2 regions of the Burkholderia sp. 10_S31 genome follow, and region 2 is predicted to be linked to the other one. Evidence: predicted binding sites of a transcription regulator. Region 2 holds the regulator's gene; the other holds the start of a gene.
What was found. Region 2 encodes LexA, which represses DNA repair genes until DNA is damaged. Its sites were predicted from a motif close to ACTGTATNNNNATACAGT; they were not measured.
Positions count from the first base shown of each region.

Region 1 (3,961 bases), 1.4 Mb from region 2:
CGCGGCGACGGCCGTGTTCAGCGCAGTGGCGTGCCGGCCGCCGCGGGCTGGGGCGCGGCCGTGTCGGCCGGTGCCGCGGGCGCGACTTTCTCGAGGCAGTAGCCGAGGCCGCGCACGGTGGAAATCCGCACGCCGCTCGGCTCGATCTTCTTGCGCAGCCGGTGCACGTACACTTCGATCGCGTTGTTGCTGACTTCCTCGCCCCATTCGCACAGATGGTCGACGAGCTGCTCCTTCGACACGAGCCGGCCGATGCGCTGCAGCAGCACTTCGAGCAGACCGAGTTCGCGCGCGGACAGGTCGAGCACGCGATCGTTCGCATACGCGATGCGGCCGACCTGGTCGAACGCGAGCGAGCCGTGGCGCACGACGGTCGGGCCGCCGCCCGCGCCGCGCCGGGTCAGCGCGCGCACGCGTGCCTCGAGTTCGTTGAGTGCGAACGGCTTGGCCATGTAGTCGTCCGCGCCGAGGTCGAGCCCCTTCACGCGCTCGTCGACGCTGTCGGCGGCGGTCAGGATCAGCACGGGGAGATTGGAATTGCGCGCGCGCAGGCGCTTCAGCACGTCGAGCCCGGACATCTTGGGCAGTCCGAGATCGAGGATCAGCAGGTCGAAGGTCTGCATCGACAGCGCGGTATCGGCATCGACGCCGCTCTTCACGTGGTCGACCGCATAGCCCGATTGGCGGAGTGATCGGGTCAGGCCGTCCGCGAGTATGCTGTCGTCTTCGGCGATGAGAATTCGCATGTTGCTGACCGGTGGCCGGCGGGGCGTTCACGCCGGCGCGGCTGTCTCCGAAGTTATCCGTGTACAACGCAGCCTGCATTGCGGGCTTGCATAAAACACTGTTTTTTTATACAGTGTCTGCATTCGTGGGCGGCGCTTGAAAGCGGGCGCGCCTCTAACAGACGCTGCTCATCATAGCAAAGGACGATTCATGGAAGATAGCAAGAAGGGCTCCGGGATGACCGCCGAGAAGAGCAAGGCGCTGGCGGCCGCACTCGCGCAGATCGAGAAGCAGTTCGGCAAAGGATCGATCATGCGGATGGGCGACGGCGAAGCGACCGAAGACATCCAGGTTGTCTCCACGGGCTCGCTGGGTCTGGATATCGCACTTGGCGTCGGCGGCCTGCCGCGCGGCCGGGTGGTCGAGATCTACGGTCCGGAATCGTCCGGTAAAACCACGCTCACGCTGCAGGTCATCGCCGAACTGCAGAAGCTGGGCGGCACGGCAGCCTTCATCGACGCCGAGCACGCACTCGACGTTCAATATGCAGCGAAGCTCGGCGTGAATGTGCCGGAGCTGCTGATCTCGCAGCCGGACACCGGCGAGCAGGCGCTCGAAATCACCGATGCGCTGGTGCGCTCGGGCTCGATCGACATGATCGTGATCGACTCGGTCGCGGCACTCGTGCCGAAGGCTGAAATCGAAGGCGAGATGGGCGATTCGCTGCCGGGCCTGCAGGCTCGCCTGATGTCGCAGGCGCTGCGCAAGCTGACGGGCACGATCAAGCGCACGAACTGCCTCGTGATCTTCATCAACCAGATCCGGATGAAGATCGGCGTGATGTTCGGCAACCCGGAAACCACAACGGGCGGCAACGCGCTCAAGTTCTACTCGTCGGTGCGTCTGGATATCCGCCGGATCGGCTCGATCAAGAAGAACGACGAGGTGATCGGCAACGAAACCCGCGTGAAGGTCGTCAAGAACAAGGTGTCGCCGCCGTTCCGCGAAGCGATCTTCGACATCCTGTATGGCGAAGGCATTTCGCGTCAGGGCGAGATCATCGATCTCGGCGTGCAGGCGAAGATCGTCGACAAGGCAGGCGCCTGGTACAGCTACAACGGCGAGAAGATCGGTCAGGGCAAGGACAACGCGCGTGAATTCCTGCGCGAGAATCCGGAAATCGCCCGCGAGATCGAGAACCGCATTCGTGAGTCGCTTGGCGTCGCTGCGATGCCCGATGGCGCAGGCAACGAAGCCGAGGCGATGGACGAAGAAGAGTGATGGTCGGGCGCCGAGGTCAGGCTGGCGAACCGGAACCGAGCGACGCGCCCGAAACGGCGGGTCGCTCCGGCCGGCGAGCCGAATCCTCGGGGGCCGACCGGCGGGGCGCGGGCAGTCATGCCGCGAACCGCACCGCGACGAGGGCATCCGACGATGCCCTCGTTTCGTTTGAGATTACCGTGCCGGTCGATCCGTTCGACGACGACGAATCGTTCGACGCGCATGACCGGTCGAGTCGTCACGTGTCCGGTGTCAGCTTCCCGGGCGAGCGCGCGGCCGATGCGGCTGCGCCGGTCAAGGAAGATGTGTATACGCGCAGCAGCCAGCATCCACGCCGCCCGCGCCGCGCATCCGGCAGCGCTGCCGGCGCGGCTTCCGGCAACGAGGCACCCACCGAGCGCAAATCGTCGAAACCGCCGCGTTCGCTGAAGGGCCGCGCGCTCGGCTACCTGTCCCGGCGCGAATACAGCCGCGCCGAACTCGCGCGCAAGCTCGCGCCGTACGTCGGCGAGGACGAATCGGTCGAACCGGTGCTCGATGCGCTGGAGAAGGAGGGCTGGCTGTCCGATGCGCGCTTTGCCGAAAGCCTCGTGCATCGCCGCGCGTCGCGTGTCGGCGTCGCACGCATCGTCAGTGAACTGAAGCGCCATGCGGTCGGCGACAGTCTCGTCGAGGAAGTGAATGCACAATTGCGCGAGACCGAGTTGACACGTGCACAGGCCGTCTGGCGCAAGAAATTCGGTGCACTGCCGCAAACGCCGGCCGAGCGCGCGAAGCAGGCGCGCTTTCTCGCCGCGCGCGGCTTTTCGAGCGCGACCATCGTGAAATTGCTGAAGGTCGGCGACGATTTCCCGATCGACGACTGACGGGTTCGGTCGCGCGCTGCGCGCGATTTTGCTGCAATGCAACCGTTTCCGGACAGGCGGGAATACCCGCCTTCGCGGCCGAATGCCTCAAATACCCAATATGCTAAAATCCATGGGTTTTCCTCTTCGGCCTCAACCTCCAGCATGCCGCTATCCGAGCCCGTGCCCCGTCAGTTGCGACATCGACGCGCAATCCGAGCGGAAGCCTACGAGCGCGGCGACGGCTTGTGGGACATCGAAGCCTGCCTGACCGATCACAAGCCGCGCGACGTCGCGCTTGCGTCGGGCATCCGGCCCCAGGGCCTGCCGATCCACGAACTCTGGCTGCGCGTGACTATCGATCGTGACCTCAATGTCGTCGACGCCGAAGCGTCGTCGGAATGGGTTCCTTATCCCGGTCACTGTCAATCCGCCACTCCCGCCTATCGGGCCCTCATCGGGCTCAACCTCTTCCGCAATTTCCGCCGCAACGCGAACCGGCTGCTCGCCGGCGTCGCAGGCTGCTCCCATCTCACCGAACTATGCGCCGTGCTGCCGACGGCAGCGATCCAGGCGTTCGCCGGTGACGTGTGGAACGTGCGCGAGGAGGGCGGCGAAGGGCCGGATCACGACGGCGTGCACGCCGAACCGCCTTTCCAGCTCGGCCGCTGCCGGGCGCTGCGGTTCGACGGCGAGGTGGTTCGGCAGTACTACCCGCGCTGGTATGGCCCGATTCGGCCGGATATGCCCGGTGAAGGCAGCACGAAGGAATGAACGGAAATCATTCGAAGAAGCGTCCTAAGCGACATTTCATCCAACTCTCAGACTGAAGGGAATCACGCATGAAGATTCACGAGTACCAGGGTAAGGAAATCCTGCGGAAATTCGGAGTCGCGGTACCGCGCGGCAAGCCGGCGTTCTCGGTTGACGAGGCCGTCAAGGTGGCAGAAGAGCTCGGCGGCCCGGTTTGGGTCGTGAAGGCTCAGATTCACGCGGGTGGCCGTGGCAAGGGCGGCGGCGTGAAGGTGGCGAAGTCGATCGAGCAGGTTCGCGAATACGCGAGCCAGATCCTCGGCATGCAGCTCGTCACGCACCAGACCGGTCCGGAA
Region 1 covers NZ_JBXOWK010000003.1:2,871,018-2,874,978, reverse strand. Annotated here, with positions in the region: gene AC1Z3W_RS33540 (response regulator transcription factor) at 18-746, opposite strand; gene recA (recombinase RecA) at 937-2,007, shown strand; gene recX (recombination regulator RecX) at 2,007-2,873, shown strand; gene AC1Z3W_RS33525 (DUF2889 domain-containing protein) at 3,018-3,626, shown strand; gene sucC (ADP-forming succinate--CoA ligase subunit beta) at 3,695-3,961, shown strand, end outside.
Region 1: the regulator LexA is predicted to act here: its motif matches at 844-861, upstream of recA (recombinase RecA).

Region 2 (3,961 bases):
GACCGTCGGGGATGCGGCGCGCTGTCGTGGCGCGCCGCTGTCGTTATGGGTTGCTGCCTGGCGTTACTGCGGCTTGTAGATCGAGTCGAACACACCGCCGTCCGCGAAATGCGTCTTCTGCGCATTCGTCCAGCCGCCGAACGTGTCGTCGACCGTGTACAGCTTCAGCTTCGGGAACTGCTTCGTCAGGTTCGCCGGCACGTTCTTCGAACGCGGACGGTAGTCGTTGCGCGCCGCGATCTCCTGGCCCTGCGGGCTGTACAGGAAATTCAGGTAGGCCTCGGCCAGCTTGCGCGTGCCCTTCTTGTCGACCACCTTGTCGACCACGGCAACGGGCGGCTCGGCCAGGATGCTCACCGACGGCACGACGATCTCGAACTTGTCGGTGCCGAATTCCTTGACCGACAGGAACGCCTCGTTCTCCCACGCGATCAGCACGTCGCCGATCCCGCGCTGCACGAAGCTCGTCGTCGCACCGCGCGCGCCCGAGTCGAGCACGCCCGCATTCTTGTAGAGCTTCGTCACGAATTCCTTCGCGGTCTGCTCGTTGCCACCCGGCTTGTGGACGGCGTACGCCCATGCGGCCAGGTAGTTCCAGCGCGCGCCGCCCGAGGTCTTCGGGTTCGGCGTGACGATCGAGATGCCCGGCTTCGTCAGGTCGTCCCAGTCCTTGATCCCTTTCGGGTTGCCCTTGCGCACCAGGAACACGATCGTCGACGTGTACGGCGACGCGTTGTCCGGCAAGCGCTTCTGCCAGTCCTTGTTGACGAGCCCCTTGTTGGCGAGCGCGTCGATGTCGTAGGCCAGCGCGAGCGTCACGACGTCGGCCTGCAGGCCGTCGAGCACCGAGCGCGCCTGCGCGCCCGAGCCACCGTGCGACTGCTTGAAGTTGACCGTCTCGCCCGTCTTCGCCTTCCACTCCTTGCCGAACGCCTGGTTGAAGTCCTGGTACAGCTCGCGCGTCGGGTCGTAGGACACGTTCAGGAACGTCGTATCGGCCTGGGCATGTGTCGCGACGCCCAGCGCCGCCGCCGCGCCCAGCGCGAGTGTTGCGATCAGGCGGCCCGCTCCGCCCGCCAGCCCCGTATTGCGCTTCGCCATCCTTGGTTCTCCAGTGTTGTCGGTATTGCGATGTCGGGCCAGTCTAGCGAACGGGTTACATGATTAAAAATAATCGTTCTTCATTTTTTAATACTCAAAAGTGCTAACGCAGACGGGACGGACGGTTGCGGCAGACGAACCGGCGTCCGGACATCGCGAAATCGCGCCGGAACCGGCGCGATCGCGTCGAACCTCAAGTAACACTTGAAATTCGCGAAGTACTGTATAAAAATACAGCTCACTGTCTATCCATACAGTTCAGCCATGACCAAACTCACCGCCCGTCAACAGCAAGTGTTCGACTTGATCCGCCGCGCGATCGAGCGCTCCGGTTTCCCGCCCACGCGTGCCGAGATCGCGGCCGAGCTGGGTTTCAGCTCGCCGAATGCGGCCGAGGAGCATCTCCGTGCGCTGGCGCGCAAGGGCGTGATCGAGCTGGCCGCCGGCGCGTCGCGCGGCATCCGCCTGCTCGGCATCGACGATGCGCCGCACCAGTTCACGCTGCCGCACGCCGGCCTGATGCAACTGTCGCTGCCGCTCGTCGGCCGGGTCGCGGCCGGTAGCCCGATCCTCGCGCAGGAGCATATCTCGCAGCATTACGCGTGCGATCCCGCGCTGTTCACGAGCAAGCCCGACTACCTGCTGAAGGTGCGCGGCCTGTCGATGCGCGACGCCGGCATTCTCGACGGCGACCTCCTCGCCGTGCAGAAGCGCACGGAAGCGAAGGACGGCCAGATCATCGTCGCGCGTCTCGGCGACGACGTCACGGTCAAGCGCCTGATGCGCCGGCCCGGCGGCCTCGAGCTGATCGCGGAGAACCCGGATTACGAAAACATCTTCGTCAAGGCCGGCAGCGCGGAATTCGCGCTGGAAGGCATCGCCGTCGGGCTGATCCGCTCGGGCGAACTCTGACAATCGGTCTCGCTGAGGAGAACATCATGGAACGCCTTTCCCGTTTGCTGCCTTTCCGTCAATTCGGTCGCCTGCGTCACCTGCGCGGCCGCACGCCCTGCGCACCGCTGTCCGCCGCGGCGCCCGTGGTGAGCCAAGAAGTCGCAGTTGAACGGCAGGCGTCGCTGCTGCCGTCAGCGCTCCCCGCATTCGCGCGGGTCTCGCTGAACGCCGGCCTGAATCACGCGGAACCGGCGCGCCGTGCACCCGTGCGCGTCTATCACGGTCGATCGCGGCTCATCATGGTCGGGACGATCGATGCCGTGTGCCGGATGATCGATCGCTGCATCGACGAGGAACGATCGGCCACGCACGGCGGTCTCTGATTGCGGAACCTGTCCGCACCGGAGGCATCGTGACTGGATCTTCGGGCCGCGCCTGGCGGCTCAAGCCCCTGCTGATCGTCGTGCTGGCCGTCGCCGCCCTGGTGGCGATCGGCTATGCATACGCGTCGCCGTACGTCGCGCTCAGTCGCCTGAAATCGGCGATCGACGCGCGCGATGGGCAGGCGGTCAGCGAATATGTCGATTTTCCGTCGCTGCGCATCAGCCTGAAGCAGCAGGTCACGGACGAGTTGATGCGCCGGATCGACGCGGTCAAGAAGGACAATCCGCTCGCGGTGATTGGCGCGCTGATCGGATCTGCATTGATCGGCCCGCTGGTCGATGCCTATGCGACACCGGAAGGTGTGGCGGCGCTGATGAGCGGCATCCCGCCGCGCGGTAATCCGGGCGAGCGGCCACCCGAATGGTCGGGCCCGCCGTCAGGCGGTGCGCCCGGAAACGCACCGGCCGTGCCGCCGGCCAATCCGGCGAGCGCACCCGTACCGGGCAGCAGTCCCACCGCCTCGGCTGCGCCTGCACCCGCGCCAGCGCCAGCGCCAGCGAGCCCAAGCGATGCGGGTCATCCGCAGCAAACGAGTGCCGGCTACAGGAATATCGATGAATTCGTCGTGACCTACCAGCGCAGTGCCGACGGCACACGCTATGCGGCGATCTTCCACCGCTTCGGCCTGTTCTCGTGGAAACTGTCCGCGATCGACCTGCACGCGTAAGCGGTCGCGATCGGACCAGGCGCCGCTGATGCGGCACGGCACGCGACCGGCCTGAATCGCAGGACAATCCGGCCGGTCACGCGATTACTGCGTCACTTGCCGTTCGCGGTGGCCGCTTCGCGTTCGCGCGCGATCTCGGCCTTTTGCTCTTCGGCCGACGAGCATGCGACCAGAATGCTGCAGCTCACGCGATCGAGCAGTTGCGTGTTGCCCGACCCCATCCACCATCTCGACAACCCGCTGCGGCACCGATGGCCGACGACGACGAGGTCGGCCTTCAACTCCGTCGCGAGATTCGCGATTTCGTCGATCGGATAGCCGAACGCGAAATGGCCTTCCGCCTGGACGCCACGCTCGCGCAGCCAGTTCACGCCTTCCTGCAGGATCTCGCGCGCGGTTTCCTCGAAGCGGCCGCACGCGACGTCGGTCAGCAACCCTGCGCTTTGCGCGATGCTCGAGCGCATGTCGACCACCGACAGCAAATGCGTTTCCGCCTTCAGGTCCAGCGCGAGATTGGCACCGCACCGCAATGCCTTGCGTCCTTCGAGCGTGCCGTCGTAGCACAGCAGAATCTTGTTGTAGCTAGCCATGAAACCTCCCTATCGCGACTACGTGCCCTATGCACTCATCATGGTGCGCCGCAATTCCGGACGCAAGGGATGGAAAACGCTGATTCGCCACGCGGGGCGCGTCGGCGATGATGCGGTGCACGATCCGTGCGCGCATGCACCGTGCCGCACGGGCATGCCCTGAAGAGACGCAGCCGATGCACTAGAATGGCCCGTTCGTGCCGTCGGTGTGCGTTCGCCCCGATCATGCCCATGTGACACGCCTGCGCCGATCCGTTCGCACGCC
Region 2 covers NZ_JBXOWK010000003.1:1,483,359-1,487,319, reverse strand. Annotated here, with positions in the region: gene AC1Z3W_RS27000 (sulfate ABC transporter substrate-binding protein) at 64-1,101, opposite strand; gene lexA (transcriptional repressor LexA) at 1,366-2,013, shown strand; gene AC1Z3W_RS26990 (hypothetical protein) at 2,040-2,378, shown strand; gene AC1Z3W_RS26985 (DUF2939 domain-containing protein) at 2,408-3,106, shown strand; gene AC1Z3W_RS26980 (universal stress protein) at 3,199-3,696, opposite strand; gene AC1Z3W_RS26975 (hypothetical protein) at 3,695-3,859, shown strand.